2 regions of the Terasakiella sp. SH-1 genome follow, and region 1 is predicted to be linked to the other one. Evidence: predicted binding sites of a transcription regulator. Region 1 holds the regulator's gene; the other holds the start of a gene.

Region 1 (16,129 bases):
ATCTAAGATTTCAATTTTAGAACCGATGAGATCGGCGGAATAGATGTCTAGTATAATAACCGAACCCACTGATTTTTCTATAAAAAAATGTTACGTATCATTCCTTAGGGGGTTATGCTTTTTTCTTATCGCCATAGATAACACAACCATCTGGTGAGCGGATGAAAGGATAAAAGGCCCTGATAAATGTATAACGCAGGTTGAAGGTATTATCAGTTTGTGAAGACTTTATGCATGCCTTTGATTCGCTCAACGGTATTGCGGATATTGTCTTGATTGTTGGCTTCGTTAAAAATAATAACCCAACGAGATGCCATGGCATCCAGACGTGCCCCATGGCGGTGCAGTTCAAGGAACTGTTCATCAAAACTGTCGCGATGCATCTTGGTGATGATCGGTTGCAGGCACTGTCCACCAAGGTAGGCAACTTGTTTATCCATCAGAGCCAGTTCTTTTTTAAAGCCGAGGAAAATTTCTTTGACCCGCGTTGTGGCCGATGGCCCGCTGTCACTGTTGGCTAGCTTGCGCAAGAGCAGTTCAAACTTTTCCTGAGCTTTTTTAATCTGAATGGCCTTGGCCTTGATCCGATCTATATTGTGGATCGCGACCGCATATTTGAACATTCGGTTCATCACTTCTGCTGTTGGAATGTTCAAAACACTGGACGCCATTTCAAATTGTTGTTGGGGCGAAGTGGCTGTGCGCAGTTTATCGAGTTCTGCCTGATCATTAATTTTATGTTCATCAGATAAAATCTGGTCAATCAGGGTTTTGGCGACATAGCGCTGGATTTGCCCAAAGAGTTTATTGCGTTCGGCTGCTTTTTCTTTTGGGTGATACCCCCGGCACAGGCGCAGGGTTTCTTTTAATAAGAAAGGGGCATTGTCGCCATTGCGGTCAAGCGGGCGTTGAACATAGGCAAGATATTGCCCGGATGTTAGCCCAGAAAGACCGGGAACCAGTTGGGGCAGACGGGTTGGGTTTACAAAACGGTCCTGTTCGGTGCGTTCTTTATTCACCCAGCTGTTTTCGCCGGCTTTCATGCGTTGGTGGGCGCTCATGTCCAAAACAATTTCACCATCGCCACGACGGGTTAAAATCAGTTGGGAGAGAAGGTCTTTGGTTTCATCTGAGATTTTGGCATCTGCTTCGGCCATTTCCAATGTATGGCCGACCGCTTCGCGGATTGCCTGAAAGAAGTCTTCGCTCGAGTCAGTTGCCATACTGCCGATACCCTTTGTACCAATTGGTTCGTGAATCTATTGTGCCAAAGCCTGTGCCCAAGATTCAAGCTATATATAAGAATAGCTCTCATCGCAAAAGTTTTGTGTGTTTTTCAGGAACATTCCCTTCATATCAGGTTGCAATAATGTATACTCCAGTCGCCTAATCGCAAATATAAGGAACGCGGGATTATGAAACCTGTATGGACAGTTTTTCTGTTTGTTTTAACAATGATTGCTTTGGTGTCTCCGCTATCAGCGGGCGCACTTCAGGTGAAAGATATCAAAGTCGGTACAGGTGATGTGGCTGTAAGTGAAAAGCAGGTGAAAGTCCATTACACAGGGTGGCTGATGAATGGGCGTAAATTTGATTCCAGTAAAGACCGTAATCAGCCCTTTGAATTTATGCTGGGTGCGCGCCAAGTGATCCCAGGTTGGGATCAAGGGGTGCAGGGCATGCGTGTGGGGGGCGTGCGTGAGCTGATTATCCCACCGGAACTGGCCTATGGTCCACGTGGTGCAGGTGGGGTTATTCCCCCCAATGCCACATTGCGTTTTGAGGTGGAATTGCTGGCTGTGGTGGAGCCACCTTTTAAAAATATCAATAATGGAGAAGTCAAAGCCCTGTTAAAAGAGGGGGTGAAAATTATTGATGTCCGCACACCAGCAGAATGGAAAAAAACAGGTGTTGTTGAAGGCAGCATCTTGTTACCTTTTAGAATGCCCAATGGACGGCTTAATCCAAAATTTCCTGAGGATATGGCGCGAATCGTCAATAAAAATGAGAAATTCATGTTGATTTGTCGCACAGGAAATCGTACCCGCATGGCTTCTGAAATTCTGGTAACACGGTTTGGTTATGAAAACGTATATAACGTGCGTCATGGGATAACATATTGGATGCGCGAAAAGAATCCGACTGTTGCCCCGAAAATGGATATGTTGAAAAATACGTGTTCTTTGTGTTGATTGTGATTAATAACACATAAAATAAGAAAAATATTGATTTATTAAATCTAATATGAGAGAAAGCGCACAGGCAAAAGCGCTTTCGCTTGTGTATTGGAGATCGCATTGATGTTTGAAGAATTGGAACCAGCTGACATTATGTTAATCGGTGGGGGCTTGATCGGGCTGACATTTGGCCTTTTGGGTCAATCCAGCCGTTTTTGTTTTCGCCAAGCTGTGGCTGAAAGTTTTGAAGGCAAACGTGCAGGCCAGCTCCGTGGTTGGCTGATTGCCACATTGATTGCGATTGCCGGGACACAAGCCTTAATCCCTGCTTTTGAAATTGATCTGATGGAAAGTGCGTACTGGGTTGAAAGCCTGCCTGTGCTGTCTTTGGTCGCCGGGGGTGTCATGTTCGGTATTGGCATGATGTTGGCACGTGGCTGTGCAGGGCGTCAGGTGGTTTTGGCGGCAACAGGGAATTTGCGTTCCTTGATCGTTATTATGACGATTGCCTTGACAGGTTATATGACCATGCGTGGCTTGTTTGCCCCTGTTCGCCAACAGGTCGAAGGGCTATGGCAGATGGGACTGGATAGTCCGGATGTGGTTCAGGGCGTCAGCAGCCTGTTTGGGGCTGAGGCTGAAACCATGCGTCTGGGTGCGATTGTTGTGGCAGCGCTGTTGGCTGTGGTGCTGATTGCGCGTACTTTCATCCTGCGTGAAAATATTTTCCTGACCATTGCAGCCATGATTATTGGTTCTGTCGTTGTTGGCGGCTGGTATGTAACCGGCGTTATTGGATATGACGAGTTTGAACCCCAGCGTCTTGAGTCACTGACTTTTGTTGCACCGGGCGGTAATGCCATGCAGTTCTTGATGATCTATACAGGTGCAACAGCCAATTTCGGTATTATGTTGATTGGTGGGGTGATCGCGGGGTCGTTCACCAGTGCCTTGCTGCGTCGTGAACTTAAGCTGCAAAGTTTTTCCCAGCCCCATGAAATGTTACGTTACCTGTTAGGCGGGGCCTTGATGGGCAGCGGGGCTGTGATGGCGATTGGCTGTTCGATCGGTCAGGGCCTGTCCGGGATCAGCACACTTGGTTTTTCCTCGATCATTAGTTTGAGCGCCATCATTGTCGGCTCTCGTATCGGCCATGTGATTATGCAGCGCCAAGCAGCCAGTGTTGAGGCAAAATTGGCTGCGGCTGAATAAATCGGATAAAGCTGTAAGATAAACAAAAGGCCACACTCTTTGCAGGGTGTGGCCTTTTTCGTCGTCGTTGGGGTGGGTGGATCAACGACGCATATGTTCCAGAACATAAACGCGAATGGCGCTGGACAGGTTGCCTGTGCGCTCTTTATCAATTTCAGTGATCATGGCGTTCAGGGAAATGCCGCGTTCTTCTGCCAAATCTTTTAAAGCATCCCAGAAAGCATTTTCCAGCGAGACGCTGGTGCCGTGACCGGCAATCGTTACAGAACGTTTTCGTAAAGAGAGTTTTTCGGTCATGAGAGGTACAGTCATTCCACGGTTTTCCCAATACATATTAACGGCTTGTGCGTCCTGGGTCATCATCTGTGAGGTCTTCCCTGTAAAAGTTTTGAGTGATTGGCCTTATTGGCCTTGTTTTTCTTTGTGGGCTGTAGATTTAAGTGTTTTCTTTTTTGGGAACAAACGATAAGATTTCATCAATAAGATGAATTTAATTCATGTAATGATATGGCCCGACATCTTCCACCCCTTGCTCAGTTACGCTCTTTTGAAGCAGCTGCACGTCTGTTAAGTTTCAAGAAAGCTGCGGAAAACTTGCATGTTACCCCGTCTGCGGTCTCCCATGCGGTTCAGTCACTGGAAGATTATCTTGGGGTGAAACTGTTTCATCGTCTTAGCAGTGGGAAACGCCGGGATAAGGCGTTGGTGCTTAGTGATGCAGGGCAAGTTCTGTTGCCGACCTTGATGCGTTCTTTTGATGAAATTGAAGAGGCCGTGGTCTCTGTGATGGCACAAGGGGCCGGGGATATTCTGACCGTGGCAACTGCACCGATTTTTGCCAAAAGCTGGTTAATGCCGCGCCTGCATCGTTTTGTGAACCGTTACCCGGATGTGGATATCCGGGTGAATTCCACGCTGAACCCAACCGATAGCCTGTATGGGGATTATGATGTCGGGTTAATGTATGGCCGGGGAAACTGGCCGGGGCAGGTGGCAGTCATGTTGTTTCCCGAAACCATGGTGCCTGTTTGTTCACCTGCCTTGATCCAGTATCAATCGGCACTGGATTGTGCAGAAGATCTGGTCCACCACACCCTGATCCATAGTGAAGCCCGTCTGGTGACTTGGGCCATGTGGCTGGAAAACGCCGGAGTACGAGGGATTAAGCCGGCCAAGGGCTTGCATTTTAATCGGGCCACCCTTGCCATTGATGCCGCGATTAATGGGTTGGGGGTGGCTTTGGAAGGTAAAACAGCCGTACAGGATGAGCTGGATCGTGGGCGCTTGATCATTCCTTTTGCTGCCCCGGATTTACCGGATCAACATGATGGCTATTATCTCAGTTATCCGCAAGGACGCGGTGATGTGCCCAAAGTGTCGCTGTTTCGCCAGTGGGTACTGGAAGAAGCGGCCATGAAAGGAGAAGGGTGAATAATGGGGCTTGTTGGCAAAGAGCAAAAGGAAAAGGATGAGGCAGAAGTATCGTCGCACAGCTTGCCAACCTATTTGCAACAGACCTACAGCTGGGCTTATCTCAATCCGAAAACCGTTCCAATTTTAAGTTCCAGCCCGGTGGTATCCCTGATTTTATGGGGCAATGCAGGGCGGCTGATCAAACGTGCAACGATGGAGGTTGAAGCCGGGGAAACGGTTTTACAGGCCGCAGCCGTTTATGGTCCTTTTTCAACATATCTGGCCGATGCTGTGGGGCCGACAGGGCAGCTGGATATTATTGATATAGCCCCCATTCAGGTTGAAACGACCCGAAAGCGTGTTGGTGCCCAGTCGCATGTGCATGTGGCCTTAGGGGATGCAGCGATCGTTCAACAAAGGACTTATGATACGGTGGTCTGTTTCTTTTTGCTGCATGAAGTCCCTGATGAGGTGAAGACACAGATTGTTCACGCCTTACTGTCATCAGTGAAAAAAGGTGGCAAGGTGGTGTTTGTCGATTATCACAAACCATCTTCTTTTCACCCGCTCAAACCGGTGATGAGTCGCATCTTTGACTGGCTGGAACCTTATGCCAAAGGGTTGTGGGAAAAAGAGATCAATGCCTTTGCCCCTGATGGCATGATGATTTCATGGCATAAGGAAACCCTGTTTGGCGGGCTTTATCAAAAAGTGGTGGCTACGATCCTTTAATCAGATGTTCCCACAGCATCATGGCGGCAAAAAATAACAGGAAAGCGCCTGTGCTGGCATTGACGGTTTTTTGCACGCGTGGGCGTGATAGCCAGCCGCGAATAGCATCAGCGGCAAAGGCCAATGGTGCCTGCCATGTGACATTGAGAACAACAAGGACCAGCGATAAAATGACCAGCTGCAAGGGGACTTGCCCTTTGGCCGGGTCAACGAAGTTGGGCAACAGGGCCAAGAACAGGATGATGACCTTGGGATTGAGCAGATTACAGACCATGGCATCAATCATGGCCTTTTTCCAGGTGATGCTGGGGCCGTCCCCATCAAATTTTAAGGTGGTCCCGCGAAAGCCCTGAATGCCGATCCAGGCAAGATAGGCGGACCCGGCAATAGCAACCAGTTTAAAGGCAATGGGGCTGTTGGCAATGATCATGGAGATACCGAAAATCGCCAGCAGCGTATGACCGATCAATCCGATTTGAACGCCAAAGACGGTGGCCAGCCCAACGCTGCGCCCGGAATTTAGAGCATAGCGCAAAATCAGAACGGTATCAGGGCCCGGCGATAACACAATCGCGCCTGCCGTCAGGGCATAGGCAATGAGGGTGGCGCTATCCACAATCATGTGGTTTTGGCCTTCATCCATGCGGCCATGGCGTCAATGGCTTCGTTTTGATTTTCTTTCATGGTACGCCCGGACAGAACGCGGGGTTTGAGGTCATGGTCCCCGTCATCGGCCCAGTGAAAGTCAATGGTTTCAGGCAGGTTGTAGGTCACAACCTCATCCCACCAGCCAAAACTGTCACGCGCACCTTGGCAAATCAGGGTGGGGGTTTTCATTTCCATCAGATGTTCTACGCGCAGATATTCTTTTTCCGATTTACCCAGCGGGTGGAAAGGGTAGCCTGTAACCAGTACACCACGTACCGGGGTTTCTTCGACTTCCAGTTCTTGCGCAATCATGGTTGCCATGCGTCCACCCAAAGACTTGCCACCAATAAAAAGATTTTGCGCCCCCCCTAAATCGGCAATGACTTCGCGCCAGGCGGTAAGCAGCTTGGGTGTGCGATCCGGTGGGCGTTTTTTACCCGTTTCGCGGCGTTTCTGCATGTAGGGAAATTCAAATCGCACCACGCGGATCCCCTGTTCTCCCAAACCTTGGGCAAAGCGTTCCATAAAGGTGCTGTCCATATGTGCGCCTGCGCCATGGGCATAGACAAAGGTGATGTCAGAATTTTCCGGTCCGCTATAAAGATAGTCCATGGTGTTTTTCCCTTTGATACAGTATGAAACTATATGGACTTAATTGAGAGGGTACGCAAGTCATGCTGAACGCAATTGATGCAATTCGAATTTTTTCCGGTGATTTTGAAGAAACCAAGAACTTCTTCGTTAAAGCGCTGGGCTTTACCATTGGGTTTGAAGGCGAAGGTGTGTGTGTTTATGATTTGGCAGGGACCAAACTGATTTTGGAAGAGCTGGACTTAAGTGATGCCGATGCTGCGGGCATGGCAGGGCGTTTCACAGGGGTTTCTTTTGCGGTTGACGATATTCAGGCCACTTATAAGGAGCTAAAGTCCAAAGGGGTGAAATTTGAAAGTAAGCCAGAGATGGAAGATTGGGGCGGGGCCATGGTGCATTTTCGCGACCCGGCCAATAATGTATTTACTCTGATCCAATATCCTGCGCAGAATTAGGTAAAAAAAAGCAGTCTGTTTACATCCTGTTTATATGGATGGTATATAACAGGCAAAATTTGGTTTTAATTTTTGTGTACTAAGGGGTAGACGTGAAAAAAATTTCTTTAATGGCTGCGGCTTTGATGAGTGTTTCAACAGCAGCGTTGGCTGATGGTCCTTTTGTCGGACCTTATGTAAGCGTAGCTGTTGGTGTTCAAAAAGACAGCAACTTGCTGCAAGAATATAATGCCAATGCAGGGTCTAGCAGATATTCTACGGATGCGAACTCCAGCGATATGGCTTATAGCGCTTCTATTGGCTACAACACACAGCTTTCTAATGGTGTTATTGTTGGGCTTGAAGGGGTTTATGACCGTTCAACAGGTCGGAAGGAAGTAACGCGTCAATATAGAAGTAATGGAAGCGCTGGCTATAACGTGACGACAGATGTTAAATATACAGCATCTTTACGGGCAAAGGCCGGTGTGACAGCATTTGAAGATAGCACTTTTCTGTATGCAGCCCTTGGTGCTGCAACTGCCAAAGTGGATTACACGTTTGCAAATGGCAATAATGTAATTTTTAGTGATGGCTATGCAAAGGAGCAACATACGGGTGGCCTTTTTGCATTGGGGGCAAGCTACCGTTTGACGGATAATATCTCTATCTTCGGGGAAGGCTCACATACGATCTACGCCACTGATAAGAACATTGCAGATTACAATAATTATCAGAGCGATAGTAAGCTGAGAATTACCAATCTGAAGGTTGGTTTGTCTTATAGCTTCTAATCCTATAGGATTTTGATTTTTAAAGCCCCTGTAAGAGAAATCTTGCAGGGGCTTTTTCATTTCATCATTTGTTAAAACTCTTCTGATAGAACTAAAACTATTATGAGACGCATGACATATATTCTTACTTTTATAACAGCACTGGTCCTGTCTTCAGGGGCAGGTGCGGCTGGTTTTGAGTTTTTAGGTCCCCATGGCGATTGGGACGTATTTGCCGATAAGAAGAAAAAGGCAAATGTGTGCTATATTGCCTCTGTTCCGACCAAGGCGAGCCATAAGAAAAAGCGCAGTGAAATCTATGTATTGGTTACGTTGCGCAGAAATGAAGGCTTCAAGGATGTGGTGAGCTTTCACCAGGGCTATCCCTTGAAAAAGAAGAAAGACCTGCGTGTCAGTGTTGGGAAACGAAGCTTCAAGCTGTTTGGTTCTGGGGAAACAGGCTGGACCTATGAGGCCAAAGACGATATGGCCTTGGTCAAAATGATGCGGGCGGGGTCAACCATGACAGTCAAGGGCGTGTCAACACGCGGGACCAATACGACTGATACCTATTCCCTGAAAGGGATTTCTGCTGCCTATAAGGCCATGCGCAAGGCGTGTTCCAAGTAACGAACACATGTCATCCCCGACTTTGATCGGGGATCTTTTTCCATGAGATAGAGCCTTCACCTGCGCGAGGATGAAGGTTTGTCACTTAAAACCGGGAACCAGGTTGGTTGAGGAAGGTGATTTCCTCATCCGTGCTGTCACGGCCCAAAATTTTATTGCGATGGGGAAAACGGCCGAACTTGTCGATGACGAGCTGGTGCTTGATGGCATAGTCGGTATAGTTATCATCACCCAAACGGCTGATTAGCTCGACACTGGCTTTTTGTTCCTGACGGCTTTCACTATGTTCTAAGGGCATGTAAAGAAACAGGCGTGGCCCCATGGGCAGGACCTGATCAAATCCCATTTGCACCGCATGGTGGGTGACATTGCGCGCCAGTGTATCGGTGGCAAAGGCTTTGAAGCTGTTGCGAAACATATTGCGCGGAAATTGATCCAGCAAGATGACAAGGGCAACACAGCCCAGAGGTGAGCTTTTCCAGTTTTCCAGTTTTTGCAGGGCGGCCTGTTCGTAGATTTCTGAAAATTGTTCTTCGATCTGTTTATCGAATTCTTCGTTTTTCATCCACCATTCTTCACGGTGGCTCAGCATTTCAGCCGGGTTCAGGCTCCCAAACCAGAATTTCAGGATGTGATTGATCTCAACACTCATAGCTCAGGCCCTTTTGTAGTTTAAGAAAAACAAGCTTCAACCAATTGTTTGAAAGCATCAGCACGGTGGCTGATTTGATGTTTGGCTTGCGGGTCCATTTCAGCAAATGTGATGTCGTAACCCGCAGGCTTGAAAGTCGGGTCATACCCAAACCCTTTCTCCCCACGTGCTGGCCAGACCATTTCACCGTCAACGCGCCCTTCAAATGCTTCGGTGTGACCATCAGGCCAGGCAATGGACAGCGCACAGATAAAGGCGGCTGAACGATCCGCCTTTTGTTCAATCGTGTCATATTCAGCCACCGCATCGGCGACTTTCTTTTGGGCGCGATCAAAATCTTTGCGCGGGCCAGCCCAACGGGCGGAATAAATGCCGGGTGCTCCACCCAAAATCGTCACACTGAGACCGGAATCATCAGCCAGTGCAGGAAGACCGGAAGCTTTGGCCGCCGCCACGGATTTAATCAGGGAATTTTCAATGAACGTTTCCCCGGTTTCATCCGGTTCAGGCAGGTTTAAATCACCTGCGGAAATGACTTCCATGCCAAAGGGGGCAAGCAAGTCCTGAATTTCACGAACCTTGCCCGCATTATGGCTGGCAATCACAAGTTTTCCGGCTTCCAGTTTGCGCATGGATGATTACTCCAGACCTAAAGCTTCACGTTGTTTGACAACCAGTTCACTCACCCCTTTTTGTGCAAGGCTGAGCAACTGCATAAATTCATCTTGGCTGAACGGGTCTTCTTCGGCGGTGCCTTGAATTTCCACAATGCCTTCTTTGCCGGTTAGCACAAAATTGGCATCGGCCTGGGCGGAGCTGTCTTCATCATAATCCAGATCAAGCACAGGTGTTCCTTCAAAAATACCACAGGAAATGGCTGCAACTTCAGAAGAAAGTGGAATGGTTTCCAGCTTGCCTTCTTCAAGCATTTTTTGAAAAGCCGCATACATGGCGACATAGGCCCCGGTGATGGAAGCTGTACGGGTGCCGCCATCAGCCTGAATGACATCGCAATCCACACGGACCTGAATTTCGCCCATGGCTTTCAAATCACAAACCGCACGTAAAGAACGCCCGATCAAGCGTTGAATTTCCTGCGTGCGACCAGATTGTTTACCACTGGAAGCTTCGCGGCGCATACGGCCGTGGGTGGAACGGGGCAACATGCCATATTCCGCTGTGACCCAGCCTTCGCCACTGCCGCGCATCCAGCCGGGAACTTTTTCTTCCACTGTGGCTGTACATAGCACGTGGGTGTCGCCAAATTTGATCAGACAGGAGCCTTCGGCATATTTGGAGAAACCCATCTCAAAGCTGATTTCACGCAATTGATCGGCTGCGCGCCCTGATGGTCGTGTCATTAGTCGATCAAATCTTCTTCGATGATGGAAATATTCAGATCATAAGACACTTCGCCTTCGTCTTCATCACGGTGTAAAACGCCGATAAATTCATCCAGAATATAGACTTCAACCGGGTGTTCCGGCTTTTTGGGCGGCTGGATACGAATCTTGTCATTGCCGAAGGTTTTGCGCAGATGCGTTGTAACTTTTTGGATTTCTTCCATCGTGATCATGAGGTGGGTTCCATTATGCGAAAAGTTGAGTTTCTTCGGGTGTACCATAGGGGTCTGGCATTGGACAACAGTTAAGCGTGTGAATTTTCCAGAATGGAATTTCAAGGGAGGAAAATCGCGTTTTTTATGCTATAGTTTCTTCCACTAATGATGGGGTATGCATGAAAAGACAACTGGCTGTTTTTTTCTTTCTGCTGTTGGGCATGGTTGTGCCTGCGCGGGCCCATGATTGTACCAAGGTTGTTGTGACGGCCCATCCGGAATACCCCCCCTATCATTGGCATGAAGACGGTAAAATCGTTGGGGCCAGTGTAGCGTTGACTGAAAAGATTTTCAAAGAATTGGGGGTCGAGGTTGAAGCCCGCTATGAAGGCCCTTGGAAACGGGTGCTGGCAAATGCCCAGGCCAATCATGTGGATATGGTTCTTGCCTTGAAAAAAACAGAAGAACGCAGCAAGTTTCTCAACTACACCACGTCCCCGATTTTCCCCAACCCTTTTGCTGTCTTTGTCAAAGTGACCCGTCCGTTTGATTATACCCAATGGAAGGACCTGTTGCCTAAACGAGGGGGCAAAAATGCCGGGGACCGATATGGAGAACCATTTGATAGCTTTGCCCGGAAATATCTGGAACTGGAAGATGGCTTTTCGACGGCCAGTAATGTCAAAAAACTGATCAATGGGCGAATTGATTATTTTATCCACGGGCGTTACGTCGGTCTGGCACATTTTGCCACGATCAAGGAAGGTGATCAGGTGGTCGCGTTGGCGCAAAATATTAATGAAGGCGTTATTCACAGCGGCTTTACCAAAGGGTCGCCCTGTAACATGTTTCTGCCCTATGTGTCGCGTCGCTATCAGGAAATGATCGCCAGTGGGGAAGCGGTTGCCTTGTTGCAGCAATATGTGAAACGCTGGTCGCAATTTGCCCAAACGAAGGTGAAGAATTGACGCATCGCTGATGGCGAACTAAATTCGTTTTCATGTTAAGTAATTTGAATGAGAGATCGCGCGATATCTTTCGCCGCATTGTTGATGCCTATATGGCAACCGGGGAACCTGTGGGCTCGCGCACGGTGTCCAAGCTGTTGGAAAATTCCTTGTCACCGGCCTCTATTCGCAATGTGATGGCTGATCTGGAAGATATGGGCTTGCTCCATTCGCCCCATACCTCGGCGGGACGTATGCCAACGGAAGAAGGTTTGCGCCTGTTTATCGACGGGGTGATGGAAATCGGTGATCTGTCAGAAAATGATCGCCAAGCCATTGATGTGGAATGTGCGGCCAAGGGACGGCGTTTTGACGATGTGATGAATGAGGCTTCGGGCATGATCTCCGGCCTGTCGGGCTGTGCTTCCCTTGTCTTTGCGCCCAAGGCGGATTCGCCTTTAAAACATATCGAATTTGTCAATCTTTCACCAGGGCGCACGCTGGTGATTATGGTGATGGAAAACGGGTTGGTGGAAAACCGGGTGATTGAAACTCCGCCCGATATTCCGGCCAGTGCGCTGGTTCAGGCCAGTAATTATCTGGGTGCCAAGCTGGTGGGCAAGACGGTTTCTGGCGGTGCGGATGAAATTAATCAGGAACTTCAAACCCATAAGACCCAGCTGGATGAGCTGACTAACAAGGTGGTTGCCGCAGGGTTGGCCCAATGGGCCGGTGGCGGCGAGGATTCAGGTTCCTTAATTGTGCGTGGACAGGCCCATTTGCTGGATGATATTTCTGCCATTGGGGATCTGGAACGTATCCGTTCGTTATTTGAGGCTTTGGAAACGAAGGAAACTTTGCTAAAGCTTCTGCGCCTTGCAGATAACGCGCAAGGTGTGCAAATTTTTATCGGCTCGGACAATCCGTTGTTTAATGTGTCCGGCTGTTCTATGGTGGTGGCCCCATTTCATGACGGTCATCAGAAAATCGTCGGCGCAATTGGCGTGATCGGGCCTACCCGGATCAACTATGCGCGCATTATTCCCATGGTCGATTATACCTCCAAGGTGATCGGCCGATTGATTGGTTAACCGAGTTAAAGAGAAGACGACATGTCAGGCGAAAATACACAGGCAACTCCTGAAGAAACACAAAACGCAGCTCCTGAAACGGCGACAGAAGCACAAGCTGCTCCCACAGAGGCAGAAGAAACCCTGCAAGCAGACGCACAAGGGTTTGCAGATGATAAAAAATCTGGTGATCGTGTGGGGGAGCTGGAAGCTGAACTGGAAGAAATGAAAAGCAAATGGATGCGCGCTGTTGCTGATGAACAAAATGTGCGCCGCCGGGCTGAACGTGAAAAACAGGATGCGTTGAAATACGGTGTGACGAACTTTGCCCGTGAAATGGTTTCTGTGGCTGATAACCTGCGCCGCGCTATGGACAGTGCCCCAGATGATATGAAAGACACCGATGTGATCAAAGGTGTTGAAATGACGGAGCGTGAGTTGCAAAACGCCTTTAACAAGGCGGGTATCAAACGTATTGAAGCTGCGGGTCAGCCCTTTGACCACAATCTGCACCAGGCCATGTTTGAAATTCAGGACCCAAGCCAGCCAGCCGGGATTGTTGGGCAGGTCATGCAGGATGGCTATGTCATCCATGATCGTCTGTTGCGCCCAGCCATGGTCGGCGTGACCAAAGGTGGTCCGAAATATGAAGCGGGTAGTGAAGAAAATACTGCTGAAGACAAACCTGCCGAAGAAGCCGCCGCTGCAACGGATGCTTATGAAAAAGCAGGGGCTGATTCTGGTGAGCAGCTCAATCAGGAAACTTAATTTTACTTTGTCATTCCCAACTTGATTGGGAAACTTGGTGACAAGAAAGCCCCCGTACATTGTGCAGGGGCTTTTTCTGTGTCATCAGGTTAAATCTTTTGCCAAAATATATTCATCATGGAAGGTGCCTTCATAAGCATAACTTTCCCGTTTAGTTCCTTCAAATTGAAAGCCGCGTTTCAGAAAGAAGAAAACAGCACCAAGGTTATCATTCACAACTTTTGCCCTGATTTTGCGAAGTTGCTTTTTATGTGCCCATTCTTCGGCCTTTTCCAGCAGGGCGGTGCCGATCTTTTGATTGAGGTGTTCTTTCAAAATGGCGATGCCAAATCCGCCGTGATGGGCGCGTTCGGTGTCATCCATATGACCAATCCAGATATTGCCGATGATCTGGTCTTTTTCTTTGGCCAGGATGACCTCGTGATACTCACGATTTTCACGCAGATAATAATCCATCCATTCCTGTCGCAATTCCATAGTTTCCACAATCGTTGGGACGAAAGGGTGTTGTTGTGACAAGGTGGTATGTAGCTCTACCAGCTGTTTTGCATCTTCAAGACGGGCCCGCACGATTTCCATAACAATCCTCCATAAGTTCATGGACGTTGTTATGGAAGGCCGTGAGGCTTTTTCTTTTAGCCTGAAATCATATCGCGCAGCTGTTTGGCCGCAACGGTCAGCATGGCAAAATCGACACCGGGGGTGGTTTTCATTTCTGCCAGCATCTGGTCAGTTTGATCCACCACAGTCTGGTTTTTTTCAATCCATTGGTCCAGACCAACGATGGGGTCACAGCCTGATTTACATTCATCAATGGCAGCGTAGGTCAGGGTGGACTGATAGGTGTAAAGGTCTTCGATTAAGGCCCCAACAGCCAGTTTTTGCCAGTGGTTTTTCAGCCCGAGCTGTTCACCTGTTGCCCGCATCCAGCCCAGATCAAAACGCGCCCCAACGGCAAAATAGATTTTAGAGACATCGACCACATCCATTTTGCGTGAATGGGCAATGCCAACGATATCACAGCCAGAGACCAGCACGACTTTGCCCGCAACACTTTTCGCCAGTTGTTCAGGCACGCCATTGTCGATAAAGGTCTGGGCTTGTTCCAAATGACCTTTCAGCACATTTTCCGGCAGAACCTCTTCAAGGCGATCGCCTAATTGCTGCAACCCGTCAGAAAAGGCTTCGACCGTTTTGCCAATATCAAGGGGTTGTTCGCAATTGCGCAGGAACCATTTGGTGCCACGATCAATCAGGCGGTTGACTTGTAACAACATACGGGCCTGTTCCTGTGCCGGGATCTTATTATCCAGAGCTTCGATCTCAGCCCAGGTTTCACGCAAGCCAAACGAATCGCGTGTCACCAGATAGGCTTTGGCAATGTCATCGGGGGTGGCATTGGTGTTTTCCATCGTCTGGGTGACAAAAACACCACCAACCCGGTTAATCAAAGAGTTGGTAATATGAGTCGCAATAATTTCACGACGCAGCATATGGTTTTTAATCTGCCCTTTGAATTTGCTTTGCAAGGCCGTTGGGAAATAACGGATCAGGTCCTCTTCCAGGCGCGGGTCATCGGGCAAGCTGGATGCCAGCAGCTGGTCATAAAGCCAGATTTTGGCATAAGGCATCAGGACAGAAATTTCCGGACGGGTCAGCCCCCGTTTGGCAGCTTGACGTTCGGCCAGAACCTCATCATTGGGCAGAACTTCCACATCCCGATCCAAACGGCCCTGACGTTCCAGATATTTCATCAAGCGGGCCTGTTGGTCTAAAATGTCTGTGGCCCGTTCATGGATCAAGGTGATGGCCTGACTTTGCAGATAATTGTCACGCAAAACCAGATCAGAGACTTCCGGTGTCATTTCTTCCAGTAATTTATTGCGCTGTTTCATGGTCATATCGCCATCAGCCACAACCTGATTGAGCAAGATTTTGATATTGACTTCATGGTCGGAACAATCCACGCCAGCAGAATTATCAATCGCATCGGTATTGTTGCGCCCATGATGCAGGGCAAACTCAATCCGGCCCTTTTGGGTACAGCCAAGGTTTGCCCCTTCGCCAATGATTTGGCAGCGCAGCTCGGTTGCATTGATGCGTACCGCGTCATTCCCCCGATCCCCTGTATCGGCATCGGTTTCATGGGTTTCCTTGATATAGGTCCCGATCCCGCCAAACCACAAGAGTTCAACCTCTGACTTCAAGATTGCCTTGATCAATTTATTGGGGGATAGGGACTTTGTACCATTGGGCAGGCTCAGGGCTTTTCGAATTTCAGGCGTGATGGCAATCTGTTTGGCAGAACGTTCAAAAATGCCTCCCCCTTTGGAAATTAGGGACGTATCATAATGACCCCATCCTTTTACCTCATCAAACAGGCGTTTGCGTTCTTCCCACGAGGATGCGGCATCCGGGTTTGGGTCAATGAAAATATGAAGGTGGTTAAAGGCGGCAACCAGACGGGTATGTTTGGAAAGCAACATGCCGTTACCGAACACATCCCCGCCCATATCGCCAACCC
Region 2 (16,129 bases), 620 kb from region 1:
ACATGGAAACAATCGGTGGTGCACCGGGTGAAAACGCCAACTGGTGGGATAAAGTGCCGTCTAAATTCGAAGGCTGGACGGAAAGCAATTTCCGCGAAGCTGGTTTCCGCGCTGTACCGGGTTGTGTGGTTCGTAAATCCGCCTATGTTGCCCCGAACGCTGTTTTGATGCCGTCTTTCCTCAACCTCGGTGCCTATGTAGATGAAGGCGCGATGATCGACACATGGGCAACAGTTGGTTCCTGTGCCCAAATTGGTAAAAACGTTCACATTTCCGGTGGTGCTGGTATCGGTGGCGTTCTGGAACCGCTGCAAGCTGGCCCGGTTATCATCGAGGACAACTGCTTTGTCGGTGCACGTTCAGAAGTGGCCGAAGGCGTGATCGTTGAAGAAGGTTCTGTCATCTCCATGGGTGTCTTCCTTGGTCAGTCTACAAAAATCGTTGATCGCGAAACTGGCGAAGTCAGCTATGGTCGCGTTCCGGCTTATTCTGTGGTTGTTCCAGGCACCCTGCCGGGCAAGCCACTGCCGAACGGTGAACCGGGCCCGAACCTGGCTTGTGCAGTGATTGTAAAACGCGTTGATGAAAAGACACGTTCCAAAACATCCGTCAATGAACTGCTGCGTGACTAAGCAAGGTCGTCGTTCTCGCGAATGCGGGGACCTCCTTGCTTTGAAAAGATCCCCGCATTCGCGGGGATGTCAAATAAGTATCGGCTCCACCTTGTCAGAAGGCTGGGGCCGATATAGTTTTATACATAAGATTTTTCACTTTTAGGCCCCTTCCAATGATCGACACCATTTCCTTTGCTCAAGAACTCATTCGCTGCCCCAGCGTTACACCTCGTGATGAAGGGGTGTTTGATCTGCTGCAAGACACATTGGAAGACCTTGGCTTCATCTGTCACCGCCTGCCCTTTCAGGAAGAAGGGACAGAACGGGTGGAAAATCTGTATGCCCGTATTGGCACCCAGGCCCCAAATTTCTGTTTTGCCGGGCATTTAGATGTGGTGCCTGTTGGTGATTTATCCGGCTGGAACTTTGACCCTTTTGCCGCCACCATTCACGATGATCGCCTTTATGGCCGGGGGGCTGCCGATATGAAGGGTGCTGTCGCTGCCTTTGTTGAGGCCGCACAAAATTTCCTGAAAGATCAAGGCGATGATTTTAAAGGCTCCCTCTCTTTCCTGATCACAGGAGATGAAGAAGGCCCTGCGATTAACGGCACCAAAAAGGTACTGGAATGGATGGAAGACCAAGGCGAGATCATGGATCACTGTCTTGTGGGCGAACCGACCAACCCGAAATGTATGGGTGAAATGATGAAAGTGGGGCGTCGAGGCTCCATCAATTCAGTTCTCACCGTTCATGGCACCCAAGGCCATGTGGCTTATCCACAGCGGGCAGATAACCCCTTACCGCGCCTTGTCAAGATGATGAATGCCCTGATTGCAGACCCGCTGGACCAAGGTAATGAATTTTTTGACCCCTCCAGCCTGTCCATCACCAGCATTGACTGCGGTAACGAAGTGGAAAATGTCATCCCGGCCGAAGCCACCGCCATGTTCAACATCCGCTATAATAATATCCACACAGGGGCCTCATTGGAAAACTGGATTCGCAGTACACTGGATCATGTGGATACAAACTACACACTGAAAACCCGAATTTCCGGCGAAAGCTTCATGAGCCCCCAAGACGTACTTACAGACCTGATTGAACAGGCAACCGAAGAAGTCACAGGGGTCGCCCCGGAACGTTCCACCTCAGGCGGGACATCCGATGCCCGTTTCATCACCCATTCCTGCACCGTGGCCGAATTTGGTCTTGTCGGACAGACCATGCATAAGGTAGATGAAAATGTGTTGATTGAAGACCTGACCAATCTGACCAAAATCTATCAGCGCATTTTGGAAAATTATTTTAACGAGGCTGCATGATCAATCTTCGCGCACCCTTTTATGGTTTAGCCGGTGCCGGGCGACTGGTTCGCCTTGACATCAGTGGTGCGAAAATGATGGTCGGGGGCATTCAAGGTTTCTGGGCCTCACTTTATTGGGCTGCAACCTTGGTTGCGCCGTTCTATGTGCTGTTGGCCCTCTTGCGCTTTAACCCTGAAAAGCACGATGGTGCCCGCTATTTCATCCTTGAGGCCGAAATTTACGCCCTCGCCTGGTTGATCTTCCCCATACTTATGGAGCGGGTCTGTCATTCTATCAACAGACGCGGCGAATTTCTGGAATTCATCATCGCCTATAACTGGCTGGGCTGTCTCTATAATATCATGTATCTGCTGGTCGCTCTGGCACAAGCCAGCAAGATGATCAGTTGGGAAGCTGCCTCTTCCCTCTCTGTTGGGCTTATGTTCGCCGGGTTGGTCTGGATTGGACATCTTGCCCACAAATCCCTGCGCATTCCTATCAGCGCTGCAGTGGGCATTGTCATCCTTGACCTATTCCTTGGCATTATGATGAGCATGCTCAATGCAGCATTGCTGGCGAGATGACGATAATAAACCTGTCATCCTCGCGCAAGCGGGGGCCTCCAAAATAACGGACACAGATCCCCAATCGAGTTGAGAATGACCGACTACACCTTGAATTCGGGCAATTCCGTAATTGGGCCAATCGCCGTCAATGTAGGCGTACTGGAAAAGACCCGTTGGGATACATCCTGTACAGCCTGGGCATCAATCGCATCAATTTTCTTCACGACTTCTTCCACCGTAATGGGACGGCCAAAGACAATCATCTGACGGGCCAGCTGTTCACACCGTGTTGAGGTGCTTTCCAGTGACATCAAAATACTGGATTTCAACTGGGCACGGGCGCGAATGACCTCATCATCATGGACATCGTCACAAACCTTTTTGATCTCATCAATCAAGACAGGCAGTAATTCCTTGGTTTCTTCTGCCCCTGTTCCCGCATAAATCCCCAGCATCCCCCCATCATCATAGGCAGAGACAAAGCTGTAGATGGAATAGACCAAGGCACGCTTTTCACGGATTTCCTGAAACAGGCGCGAAGACATGCCCCCGCCAAACAAAGTCGACATGACAGACAAGGCATAAAAATCCGGGTCATCATAACGCACCCCGTCAAAGCCAGCCACAATATGGACTTGCTCCAGACTGGGGCGATTGACAGCCAGCACCCCGCCTTGATAGCGGGTCGGGTCTGCGTTAATGCCACTTTCCTTTGGTAAACTGTCAAATTTTTCAGACACCAATGCGACCAAAGCCTCATGATCCACATTGCCCGCTGCACTGAAAATCATGTTCGATGTAGCATAATTATTCTGCATATAAGACAGCACATCATCACGCGCCATAGAGGCAATGATATCCGCCTTGCCCAGAACGGGGCGGCCCATGGCCTGATCCGGATAAGCCGTTTCCTGAAACACGTCAAAAATAATATCATCCGGCGTGTCATTGGCTTGATGGATTTCCTGCAAAATCACACTGCGCTCACGGGTCAGCTCTTCTTCATCCAACACAGAATGCTGCAAGATATCAGCAATCACATCAACGGCCAGCGACACATCTTCTTTCAAGACCTTACAGTAATAAGCGGTATTTTCCCGTGAGGTATAGGCATTAATATGGCCACCGACATTCTCAATTTCTTCTGCCAGTTCCAATGCACTGCGACGCTTGGTCCCTTTAAAGGCCATATGTTCCAGCAAGTGGGAAATCCCGTTCACTTGCGGGGCTTCATGGCGGGTACCCGCTTCAACCCAGGCACCCAAAGACACCGACTGTACAGACATCATGGAGTCTGAAACAATGCGAAGACCGTTTTCTAACGTAGTGACGCGTACTGTCATTTAAGCCAATGTCTCTTCAATATAAGTTTGAACTGTTTTCAGGTCATTTTCCAGAACAGTGAACCGTTCTTCACGTTCAAACAAATCCGCCATACGTTCAGGCAAAGCAGGGTGAACGCCCGATGCCTCTTCAACAGCGGCAGGGAATTTTGCCGGATGGGCCGTTGCCAACGCCACTGTGACTGCATCCGTTTTCTCACCATCACGGGCCACCGCACAGCCAATGACAGAATGCGGGTCCAGCAATTCACCTGTAGACTGATAAAAATCGGCAATCGCCTTTTTCGTTTCCCCATCATCCAGACTTTGAGCAGAAAATTCTGCGCACATGGCTTCCCAACGGTTTTTACCAAAATCGACTTCACCCGTATCACGGAACTCGCTCAGGGCCTGTGTCAGGGCAGAACCGTCTTTGTCATAATGTTGGGCAAGCAAACGTTCAAAGTTGGACGAAATCTGAATATCCATGGATGGAGACAGGCTTGGTTCTACCGTTTCCATCGTCATCACGCCCGTGTTGAAATAACGTGTCAAAATATCATTGCGGTTGGACCCAATGATAAAGCTGTCAATCGGCAGGCCCATCTGTTTGGCACAATAGCCTGCAAACACATTGCCGAAATTCCCGGTTGGAACGGCAAAGCGGGTTTTACGATCAGGTGCCCCCACTTGAACAGCCGCCCAGAAGTAATAGGCGATTTGCGCCATGATGCGCGCCCAGTTGATAGAGTTCACCGCAGACAGGTTATATTTATCGCGGAAATCCATGTCGTTAAACATGGCCTTCACCGCATCCTGACAATCATCAAAGGTGCCTTCCAGTGCAATATTGTGAACATTCTCAGACAGAACGGTCGTCATCTGGCAACGCTGCACGTCAGAGACACGGCCCTTTGGGTGCATGATGAAAATTTCGATACATTCACGATCACGACATGCCTCAATCGCCGCAGAACCTGTGTCCCCGGATGTGGCCCCTACAATGGTGACTTTCTCACCACGTTTTTTCAGCACATAATCAAACAGACGACCGAGCAGTTGCAGGGCATAATCTTTAAAGGCCAAGGTCGGGCCATGGAACAGTTCCATCACCCACTGGTCACTGTCGAGCTGTTTAAGTGGCGCAACAGACGGATGACCAAAATCCTTATAAGCATCCTGAACCAGTTCATTGAAATCATCATGCGGAATGGAACCTTCCACAAACGGATACATCACACGCACCGCCATATCGGCATACGACAAACCACGCATTTCACGAATTTCATCAGCGCTGAATTGCGGCCAGCTTTCAGGCAAATAAAGCCCGCCATCACGAGCCAAACCCGTCAATAAAACATCATCAAATGACAGTGCGGGCGCTTTGCCGCGTGTGGAAACGTATTGCACCTTGAACCTCTTTAAAGACAAAAACTTTTTCGCTGTTTAGCACGGTTTGCAAGAGAGTCCAAGCCATATACGAAATGATAGGTTTCCCCCTCTTTCAAGCCTTAAAACTACGTAATATTACGTAATACCGAATCGTCGCTTGCGAAGATGCGTTCTTACTCATACAATCAAAAATTACACACCAAGACGGTAATTTACTAGGGGTTTAAAATGAAACGAGTTATTTCAACGCTATTTATTGCAACTTTTACGTTATTCGCAGCTCCTGCTCTTGCAGCAGAAGCGCCAATGACAGTAGAGGGCGCCGTAACTGTAGATGTTGCAAAGGCTGAAGAGCTGTTTAACGATGATGCTGTCGTATTTGTTGATCCGCGTAAAAAGTCTGATTTTGATCGTGCTCACATCCCAGGTGCGGTTCATCTCGACATCAAAGGCAAATCAACCAACATGACAGAAGCCAGCCTCAGTGAAGCTGTCGGTGGCGATAAAACCACCAAAATTGTTTTCTATTGCAATGGCCCATCTTGCCCACGTAGCGCAAACAGCTGCGTAAAAGCCAAAGCATGGGGTTTCTCAAACCTGTTCTACTTCCGTGATGGCATTCCTGCTTGGGAAGCTGCCGGTCTTCCAGTGGAATAATCATAAAATCAGGCAAAACGTTTTATTGGAAGGTTGATCAGCATATGATCGGCCTTCCCGTTTTGTTCATAACTACACTGTTTTATAATGGGGTTTTATTCATGTCTTTTCTGAAAAACACATTGGCTGGGCAAACTGTCTTACCTGTTATTGCCCTTTCTGTTTTTGTTGTCCTTGGGTTGGGATGGCAACAAAGCAGTTGGAACAATGATTCCTTAATGGAAAACCTGGAAAAGAACCGAAAATCCTATGAAACAGTCCTGTCGCTGGATGTAGAATCCCGCTTGAATTTAATGGGTGAAATGGGCCTTGATTTGATTGCACGCGACAAAGGGGCAACCAAAAACTTTATGGCCAAAGAATTTGATCCCATTGATTTTTCAGATTCACATGCCAAACCCACCTTTAACAATCTCAACCAACGCTTTGGCGGCAATATGAAACATCTGGTCTATTGCGATGGTCAAAGCCTGACGGTTAAATTCGTCGAACCTGTCGATAACACCAATGTCAAACTAGGCAGCAGCTGCGATTCACCGGAAGTCACCAAAGCCATTGCCGGGTACCTGAAAAAAGGTAAAACCGCAGAACCGCTTGAAGGCTTTTTCGTTGTCAATAATGACGTTGTGTTATCTCGCTATTTCCCCGTTACAAAATACAGCCGCAAGGCACGCGGGCGTGTGCTGCAATATCTTGTGCGCATTGACGCTACATTGACGCCGACTTTAAAAGCCATTCAAAACATTGGCTCGCTTGAAACAGCCAATATCGAAATCACGCGCAATGCCAAAGAAGAAATCCAGCTCGACAGCAAGACTGCCCTTGTTTCCATGAAGCTGCCAATCCTTGATCTTAACGGCAGTTCAATCGGCAATTTTGAACTGTCAAAAAATGTTCAGGATACATTGGATAATTCCCAGTCAACTCTTATGCGTTCCCTGACCTTGCTGGCCACGGCATTGGTCATTATGTGTGGTCTGATCATTTTGGCGCTGAAATCACGTGCGATTACACCGATTGAAAAACTGACATTGGCGGCAAATGAAATGTCCAATGGTCATCTGGACACGCCTATTCCCTACAGTGAGCGTGCCGATGAAATTGGGCGACTGGGCCACTCCCTTGAAATTTTCCGGACCAATGAAACAGACCGGCGCACTTTGCAGCAAGAACAAGAAACACAAAAAGCAAAAGCCGAAGAAGAACGTAAAGCCAGTATTGAAAAATTGGCAAATGAGCTGGAACAAAATGTCGGTAATGCGGCACAAATTGTAAAAACAACAGCCTCCGACCTTGAAGAGATTGCCGCACAGGTCAGCTCCACCTCCACTCAGGCCAACGAAGCCAGTGGTGTTGTCTCTCAAAAATCAGAACACACTACCCAAGCCGTTAACGCCACTGCTGCCGCTGTTGAAGAACTATCGGCATCCAACATTGAAATTGCGTCTTTGGTTGAACGTTCCAACATGGTTGTAAACCGGGCATCAACCACATCGGATGAGGCTCAAGACAGGGTTTCCAGCCTGCAGCAAACTGTTGTACGTATCAGTGAAGTGACGGATTTAATTACCGGTATTGCAGAACAAACCAACCTGCTCGCCCTGAACGCTACAATTGAAGCGGCACGCGCAGGCGAAGCCGGGAAAGGCTTTGCCGTGGTTGCCAGTGAGGTCAAGAACCTTGCCAATCAAACCTCCCGTGCCACAGATGAAATCACCAATCAGATCAATGCGGTTCAAAGCGCCACGGAAAATTCTGTTCAGGCCATTCAGGAAATTTCAACTGTTGTTGCAGAAGTTCAGGAAATTGCGAACTCTATTGCAGCTTCCATCCAACAACAATCTTCCGCCACAGATGAAATCTCCGCCAGCATGCAGCAAGCCGCAACCGATACAGTCGAAGTTAATCAGATCGTCGGTGAAATGGGACATGCCACCCATCAGTCAGGCACCGCAGCCTCGCAGGCCCAAAAAGCAGTTGAACAATTACAACTGGAATCAGGCAATCTGCAGACTGCATTGAATGTCTTTTTAAGTGGCATGCGCCAGTAACAAAGGCGAAGAAGACTTATTTCGGGGCCATCCGCAAGGCACCATCCATGCGGATGACTTCACCGGATAAATAAGCATTTTCAGCAATGTGGTTAACCAAGTCGGCAAACTCTTCGGGTTTACCCATGCGGCCATAAGGAACAGACTTGTTCAATGCATCTTGTACCTCATCCGGCATTCCCAATAACATCGGAGTTGCCATAATCCCCGGTGCAATGGTCATGACCCGAATCCCCTTAGGCGCCATTTCACGCGCAACCGGCAAGGTTAAAGAGGCCACACCGCCTTTTGAGGCCGCATAAGCCGCCTGTCCAATTTGGCCGTCAGCAAAAGCAATTGAAGCCGTATTAATCACCACGCCGCGCTCTTCACCATTCACCGGATCTTGGTCCAGCATTTCAGCACAGGCCAGACGGGTCATATTGAATGTACCGATCAAATTCACATTGATAACTTTGGAAAAGAGATCAAGATCATGGGCACCATTACGCCCAACGATCTTGGATGCAGGTGCAATCCCGGCGCAGGAAACAACAATACGCGCCGGCCCATGGGCCTCACGTGCCGTAGCAAACGCGGCCTCAGCACTGGCGGCATCAGCGACATTACATTCAACCGCAATCCCGCCAATTTCATCAGCAACTTTTTGCGCGGCTTCCATATTCATATCAAAAATCGCCACCTTGGCTCCTTGCGCAGCCAATTTACGAGCCGTTGCCTCCCCCAAACCAGAAGCAGCCCCTGTCACAATCGCAGCTAAACCCTGTACATTCATCACTCTAAATCCTTTACCTTTACGTTAACGTAAACATTGTAAATTTTATATCAGAGGTGCCAAAGCGGAGCAAATGAAAATTTGCCTGATCCTCATTCCTAACTCGATTGGGCAGCACGTCTGGTCTTACATAAATAAAAAAAGGCCGCACCACCAAGAATGCGACCCTTTTAAAAGCTTTAGCAGCTATATGAGGGGTTGGCTTAGAAGCCCATGCCACCCATACCGCCCATGCCGCCCATGTCAGGCATTGCAGGAGCCGCAGCGCCAGCTGGTTCCGGCTTGTCTGCAACCATCGCTTCAGTTGTGATCAGCAGGCCAGCAACAGATGCTGCATCTTGCAGGGCTGTACGAACAACTTTAACCGGGTCGATAACACCAGCAGCCACCAGATCAGTGTATTCACCAGTCTGTGCGTTGAAACCAGTTTTCGGATCTGTGCCTTCCAGCAGCTTGCCCGCAACAACCGCACCATCGTGACCAGCGTTTTCAGCGATCTGACGGATCGGTGCTTGCAGCGCACGACGGATGATGTCCACACCAACTTTCTGGTCAGCATTGTCGCCTTCCAGACCTTCCAGTGCGTTCACAGCGTACAGAAGCGCTGTACCACCACCGGAGATGATGCCTTCTTCAACAGCAGCGCGTGTTGCGTGCAGCGCATCGTCAACGCGGTCTTTGCGTTCTTTCACTTCGACTTCAGTTGCACCGCCAACCTTGATGACAGCAACACCGCCAGCCAGTTTCGCCAGACGCTCTTGCAGTTTTTCACGATCGTAGTCAGAAGTTGTTTCTTCAACCTGTGCCTTGATCTGGTTACAACGTGCAACGATCTCGTCTTTGTCGCCCGCACCTTCCACGATTGTTGTTTCTTCTTTGGTGATCACAACAGACTTCGCTGTACCCAGCATGTCCAGTGTCACATTCTCAAGCTTAACGCCGAGTTCTTCAGAAACCAGCTGACCGTTTGTCAGGATAGAGATGTCTTGCAGCATTGCTTTACGACGATCACCAAAGCCCGGTGCCTTAACAGCAGCAACTTTCAGGCCACCACGCAGTTTGTTCACAACCAGTGTTGCCAGTGCTTCACCTTCAATATCTTCTGCAATGATCAACAGCGGACGAGAAGACTGAACAGCGCCTTCCAGCAGGTGCAGGATCGGTTGCAGGGAAGTCAGTTTGCCTTCGTTAACCAGAATGTACGGGTTGTCCAGCTCTGCAATCATTTTTTCAGAGTTTGTTACGAAGTACGGAGACGTGTAACCACGGTCAAACTGCATACCTTCAACAACGTCCAGCTCTGTATCCAGACCTTTTGCTTCTTCAACAGTGATCACACCTTCGTTACCAACTTTTGCCATCGCATCAGCGATCAGTTGACCAACAGTTGTTTCACCGTTTGCAGAGATTGTACCCACTTGCGCGATTTCTTCGTTTGTTGCAACCGGCTTGGAACGGCCTTTAACGTCTGCAACAACAGCAGAAACAGCTGTGTCGATGCCGCGCTTCAGATCCATCGGGTTCATGCCCGCAGCAACCGCTTTTGTCCCTTCGCGAACGATGGCTTGTGCCAGAACAGTCGCAGTTGTTGTACCATCACCAGCCAGATCAGCTGTTTTGGATGCAACTTCCTTGATCATTTGTGCACCCATGTTCTGGAACTTGTCTTCCAGATCGATTTCTTTGGCGACAGACACACCGTCTTTCGTTACACGCGGAGCGCCAAAAGATTTATCGAGAACAACGTTACGACCCTTTGGACCGAGTGTTACTTTTACAGCGTTCGCCAGAAGGTCAACACCTTCGAGCATTTTAGCACGTGCTTCTGTGCCGAATTTAATTTCTTTAGCCATTGTAGCTAGACCCTTATGTTAAGCAGTCAATAAATAAAACAGGTGAATGGGCAAGCGCTTAGGCTTCAACCACACCCATGATGTCAGATTCTTTCATGATCAACAGCTCTTCGCCGTCAACCTTAACTTCTGTACCGGACCATTTGCCGAACAGAACGCGGTCGCCCGCTTGTACGTCCAGAGCAACGAATTCACCGTTGTCGCCGCGTACACCTTTACCAACTGCAACAACTTCACCTTCAGACGGTTTTTCTTGTGCAGCTTCCGGCAAGATAATGCCGCCAGCAGTTTTTGTTTCTTGCTCTAAGCGCTTGACCAGAACACGGTCATGCAGAGGACGAAATTTCATGGTTTCAACTCCGTGATATCACCAAAGTAATGACCCAAACGAGTCATGCGTTAGCACTCGTTGGGTTCGAGTGCTAACAGAGTTAAGTTCAACCCCTGAAACTGTCAAGCGGTGAATCGGAATTTTCTTATAAATCGTTGCTGCATTGCAGCATGGAAAGGCTATTTTAATTTGCCACGACGGTTGAGCAAGTCATAATCGCCTTTGAGTTTTGCCACATCAAAGACAATCATATTGTTCCCCCGGAAATTTTGCACATAGTCCACCGCCGGATGATCCGGCGCAGGCTGTTTCCACAGGGTAATGACTTTGCTGCGGGGATGGGCGTGCAACCATTCCATCATAGGATGGCCTCGCTCTGTAGACAGTTCAGCAATCGGCTTTTCAAGGCGGCCCAAATATTGAAAAGTCCCGTGATATTTCGCAACAAAGGCCACGTCATAGCCTGCATCCTGCATTTTCTTCAGCTCAACAGACAAGCCACGTAAATTAAAAGCCGAGCCCAAATACGGCGCAAACAGCATATGTATCGCGACGACCAATCCTGTCATCATGCTTGTGAGACTAAGAATAGCCCCACATTGAGTTTTCAACGGGCGGACAATCACATAAAGCGCCAACCCAATCGGCAAGATAAACCAAGCCGTCGGTAGGTCTGTCGCCCAGTCCGGGAATTTTCTCAGGCCCAGATGCGGTGCAGTCATCACCGCAAGCCCCAGCACAATCACAAAGCCCGCAGGCAGCAAGCGATCGACACGACTTACCGCAATCTCTTCTTTTACCAGCAAACGCGCCAAGACAAAGGCAAAGGCCGGGAAGATGGGCAGTAAATAATGGAGCTGCTTACCGCTGATCAGGGAAAAAGCGATAAAAATCGGGATAAACCACAAGAGGCAAAAACGCACCTGACTTTCCGCCAACAGCTTTTTACCTCCTGCCCAGGCCGCTTTCCACAAAGTCGGCCAGATCACCCAAGGCAGAAGCAACGGACCGATCACAGCCAAATACCACCACCATGGACGGGCATGAGCAAAAGATTTCACCACGCGCCCTGCGGTTTGCCCCCAAAAAATTGCATTGCGATATTCTTCCCCGCCCATGATGCCGGCCGGAATGGCCCAAGATAGACCAATCACCGCCCCGCCCAAAACAGACAAGAGAATATTGCGATACCATTTTTTGCGATTTTCAATGCGCCGTTCCACATCCCACAGCGGCAACAACAAAGCAATGGGCAGGATTTGCAGCAAAATCACTGGTCCCTTAGCCAGCACCCCAAAACCAATCGCCAATGCCAAGTGCCACCATCCCTTGGAATCGCCATCGCGCCAGACCATCAACAGCCCCAACAGCCCCCATAAGGTACAGGCGGCCACCAGCATATCGAACATGGTCACGGTAGTGAAAATGGTCCAGAAAACAGCGCCAAGCAAAATAATCGGTGATAAATCGGCAATCAACTTTTCTTCCGGCCATAGCTTTTGGGCCATGGCACGAGTCAAAAACAAACAAGCCAGCGCAAAAAGCGGGGCGACCATAGGTGGCCACCAGTCATTCACCCCAAAGATCGCCCACCCCAAGTTCATCAGCCAAAATAACAAAGGTGGCTTATGGCTGTAAGTCTCTCCATTGAGATGAGGCACGATGTAATCACCACGCAACCACATTTCCCACGCCACCGCCAAATAGCGCGTTTCATCCACAGGCAAAGCCGGACGTGTGTAAATGGCTGTCGCAACCAGCACGATCCAAAGAAGGGTAAAGGTGATAGGGGACCAGTATTTTTGCAGCATTATTTGCTCTTTTTCGTCATCCACGCAAAAGAAGGGGTCCAGTATTAGGTTATGCTGGTTTCCCAATCAAGTTGGGAATGACGGTTATAAAGACTTTCCGTCACTCTCAGATACAATCGCCTCAGCTTTTTGTTCATCCCCACTGAGCGCGGTTTCAATATCACGTCCCAGTGTTTTGCCATGACGATAGCGACGATAGAGATACACGCCCAAAATGCCGGAAACAATGAAAAGAATCACACTTAAGGCAATCGACCATTGTGGGTTCAATTCAATCCCGCTACCTGCCAGCGCAAAAACCAGCGACTGGGGGATATACCCAACCATGGACCCCACCACAAAAGGAAGTGGATTTACTCCGGATACCCCGGCAGCCGCATTGGTTGCCACGTTGCTGCCCGCTGGTAACAAACGGATCAGCAAAGTCATAGAGAAAGGGTTATCGGACAGAAAGTCATCAATACGTTTGATCTTGCGCGGAAATTTACGTTGTACGAAACTGCGTCCCAAGAAACGCGCAAAGGTAAAGGTCAGGATACAGCCTGCCACCGTTGCCAAGACCGCAATGGTCGTGCCCTTGACCACCCCAAAGGCATACCCCCCCATAAAGGAGAGAATTTGACGGGGAAAACCGACCGCAGCCAACAGGCCCCCCAGACTGATAAAGACAATCCAACCTTTTAAGCCCTGATCGCGCACATATGTATCAATCCAGCTTTCATCCATCCCTTGGGAAAGCAGATATGCCCCACCTGCCAAGGCACAGAGAAACAAAAGGCCCTTTATGAAGACCTTAAAATTCATGCTTTATCCTGAGGAATGATTTCCGGCACCTTGCCGCGTGATTGCAGCCACATCACCCCCATGATATCGACGATACCAACCCACAGGCGGTTCCACATACCATACTTGGATGTGCCACGTTCCCGCGCACGATGGTTCACCACAACCGATTTCACCTGACCGCCCCGGCGGATCATCAAAGCAGGCAAAAAACGATGCATATGATTGAAGTAAGGCAAATCCAGAAAGGCTGTTCGGGTCAGGACCTTCAAGCCACAGCCTGTATCCGGTGTATTATCACCCAGCAATTTAGCCCGGATTTTATTCGCATTGCGTGACTGCCACAGTTTGAAAGCACTGTCGTGACGCTTGGCACGCCAACCGGCCATCAACAGTAAGTCCTGCTGATCTTCCTTGATCAATTCATCATAAAGAGCTGGAATATCAGCCGGATCGTTCTGCCCATCCCCATCCAGTGTGGCGACCACACGGCCCTTGGCATGTTGAACCCCTGTGCGCACCGCTGTGCTTTGACCACAGGATTTTTTATGCGTCACCACCTGCAATTTGTCGGTAATTTTTTGCATATCTTTCAGGCGAGCAGGCGTGTCATCATCACTGCCATCATCCACATAGACGATTTCATACTCAATTCGCCCCTCAAGTGCAGCCATAATTTCACCAACCAAAGGCTGGATGTTTTCTGCTTCGTTTTTAACGGGCACAATCACAGAGAGTTCTGGGGATGATGTCATTGGAATCCAGCCTGACAGAAAGAGCAATAGAATCGCCGCGCATTATGGCCTTTTCACTGGTTTTGTCCAGCGCTTACTGGGCGGAGCCTGCGTCTTTTGCCTGTGCTTTTACAAAATCTTCAAAATCAACTGCGGCCATCGGTTTGGCAAAGAGATAGCCCTGAATTTCATCGCATCCCAAATTTGATAAAAACTGATGTTGAAACTCTTCTTCCACCCCTTCGGCTGTGATTTCCATGCCAAAGCTATGGCCCATGGTGACAACGGCACGCGCAATGACCCCTTCGCTGGTTTCATCAACAATCTCATCCACAAAAGCCTTATCAATCTTAATCCGCTTGACCGGGAAACGTTTCAGGTAATTCAGGCTGGAATAACCTGTGCCAAAATCATCAATGGATAAAGACACCCCAAGGCCACGCAATTCTTCCAACACGGTGATGGTGTCTTCCACATTTTCCATCACCGCACTTTCGGTAATTTCCAATTCTAAAAGATGGGGTGCTAATCCCGTTTCCAACAACACTTGGCGAACAGTCGTGACCATGCAACTTTCCGCCAGTTGAACGGCTGACACATTCACCGCGACTTTCAATTTTCCCATGCCTTCACCTTGCCAACGCTGGGCTTGCCTGCAGGCTTCACGAAGCACCCACTCGCCAATGGCTATAATTAAGGGGCTACGTTCTGCCACAGGAATGAAAAAGCCCGGCCCCAATAGACCGCGTTCAGGATGGTTCCAGCGCACCAAAGCCTCCATGCCCGATACGTGTTTATTTCGCACATCCAGTTTGGGCTGATAAAACAGCACCAATTCGTCTCGTTGCAGGGCCTTTTTCAAATCTCTTTCAATATCTTGGCGTTCCAACGCCTGACGGTTCATTTCTTCTGCGTAAAAATGATAACTGGCCCCTTGGTCTTCCTTGGCCCGACCTCGCGCCAAAGCCACATGATGAAGCACATCTTCCGCCGATGTATCTTCTGAACCAAGAAGCGTAATGCCAATGGAACAACTGATGTCGATTTCCTCATCTTGCCAGTCAATCGCTTCTCGAATGCGTTCCGTGATGCGTTGGGCAAAGACAGAGGCATCATCACTATCCTGAATATCAAACTGAACCACAGCAAATTCATCGGCACTTAATCGTGCCAATGTATCAGATTCGCGCACCAAAGCTCCAAGGCGATCAGCCACCGTTTGTAAAACCGTATCGCCCCCTTGAGAGCCATACGTCTGATTGATCGCATGAAACCCATCCAGATCAATCAAATGCACAGCCGCTTTGACATCCTGACGTTTCATCTGGCGCAAAACCTGATTACAGCGATCCATAAACAGGTCCCGGTTTGCCAGCCCGGTCAACGTGTCCGTATACGCCAGTTTCTTAAGGTGTTCAGACGATAGCTCACTCTTTGATGCATCAAGAGCTTTTTCGGCACGTTCACGTTCCACAGCTTCGCGGCGCAAATCATGCACCACCAAATTCAGCTCTTTGGTCCGTTCGGCCACATCACTTTCCAGCTGGGTATTATGATGCTGTAAATTTTCCTGCTGGGTACGGATTTCCGCAAATGCCTTAGACAAACGCCCCAACAATTGGTTATAGGCCCCGGCCATATCACCCAGTTCATCATTGCGCCTGTCTGTCACCTGATGGTTTTCCGGATGGGCCAAATCCAGACCGGCCTCCCCCATACGGGCGTGCATCTGGCGAATAGGGTGCAGCATCAAACGTTCCAAAATCGCCATGGTGACAATCGTCACAAAAAAGGAAATCAACAAAACCAAGCCGATAATCCGCCAGATAAAGGCCGTGACCTGAGCGGGAATTTCTGTTTTATCCAACCGCGCACTCACCCAATAGGGATAACCAAGTTCACTTGGGCTCCAGCTCGCTTGAAAAGTTTCCTG

What was found. The regulator HrcA, encoded in region 1, represses chaperone genes, less so after heat shock. The targets are predictions, from matches to a motif close to GTTAGCACTCNCCNNNGGNGAGTGCTAAC.
Positions count from the first base shown of each region.
Region 2: groES (co-chaperone GroES) is a predicted target of HrcA. The motif match lies at 10,936-10,964, and genes of this name have one in related genera.

Region 1 covers NZ_CP038255.1:3,035,209-3,051,337, reverse strand. Annotated here, with positions in the region: gene E4K71_RS14390 (hypothetical protein) at 213-1,223, opposite strand; gene E4K71_RS14385 (FKBP-type peptidyl-prolyl cis-trans isomerase) at 1,416-2,192, shown strand; gene E4K71_RS14380 (YeeE/YedE family protein) at 2,301-3,389, shown strand; gene E4K71_RS14375 (ribbon-helix-helix domain-containing protein) at 3,471-3,686, opposite strand; gene gcvA (transcriptional regulator GcvA) at 3,897-4,820, shown strand; gene rquA (rhodoquinone biosynthesis methyltransferase RquA) at 4,824-5,534, shown strand; gene E4K71_RS14360 (LysE family translocator) at 5,521-6,156, opposite strand; gene E4K71_RS14355 (alpha/beta fold hydrolase) at 6,153-6,794, opposite strand; gene E4K71_RS14350 (VOC family protein) at 6,857-7,228, shown strand; gene E4K71_RS14345 (outer membrane beta-barrel protein) at 7,321-8,001, shown strand; gene E4K71_RS14340 (invasion associated locus B family protein) at 8,113-8,610, shown strand; gene E4K71_RS14335 (DUF924 family protein) at 8,696-9,262, opposite strand; gene rdgB (RdgB/HAM1 family non-canonical purine NTP pyrophosphatase) at 9,283-9,894, opposite strand; gene rph (ribonuclease PH) at 9,901-10,623, opposite strand; gene E4K71_RS14320 (DUF3126 family protein) at 10,623-10,838, opposite strand; gene E4K71_RS14315 (transporter substrate-binding domain-containing protein) at 11,000-11,788, shown strand; gene hrcA (heat-inducible transcriptional repressor HrcA) at 11,821-12,858, shown strand; gene grpE (nucleotide exchange factor GrpE) at 12,880-13,605, shown strand; gene E4K71_RS14300 (GNAT family N-acetyltransferase) at 13,690-14,184, opposite strand; gene E4K71_RS14295 (NAD-glutamate dehydrogenase) at 14,241-16,129, opposite strand, start outside.
Region 2 covers NZ_CP038255.1:3,652,293-3,668,421, reverse strand. Annotated here, with positions in the region: gene dapD (2,3,4,5-tetrahydropyridine-2,6-dicarboxylate N-succinyltransferase) at 1-632, shown strand, start outside; gene dapE (succinyl-diaminopimelate desuccinylase) at 788-1,939, shown strand; gene E4K71_RS17280 (hypothetical protein) at 1,936-2,505, shown strand; gene E4K71_RS17275 (pitrilysin family protein) at 2,589-3,830, opposite strand; gene thrC (threonine synthase) at 3,831-5,219, opposite strand; gene E4K71_RS17265 (rhodanese-like domain-containing protein) at 5,430-5,858, shown strand; gene E4K71_RS17260 (HAMP domain-containing methyl-accepting chemotaxis protein) at 5,960-7,909, shown strand; gene E4K71_RS17255 (SDR family oxidoreductase) at 7,926-8,684, opposite strand; gene groL (chaperonin GroEL) at 8,888-10,537, opposite strand; gene groES (co-chaperone GroES) at 10,596-10,886, opposite strand; gene E4K71_RS17240 (glycosyltransferase family 39 protein) at 11,048-12,679, opposite strand; gene E4K71_RS17235 (VTT domain-containing protein) at 12,764-13,483, opposite strand; gene E4K71_RS17230 (glycosyltransferase family 2 protein) at 13,480-14,217, opposite strand; gene E4K71_RS17225 (EAL domain-containing protein) at 14,291-16,129, opposite strand, start outside.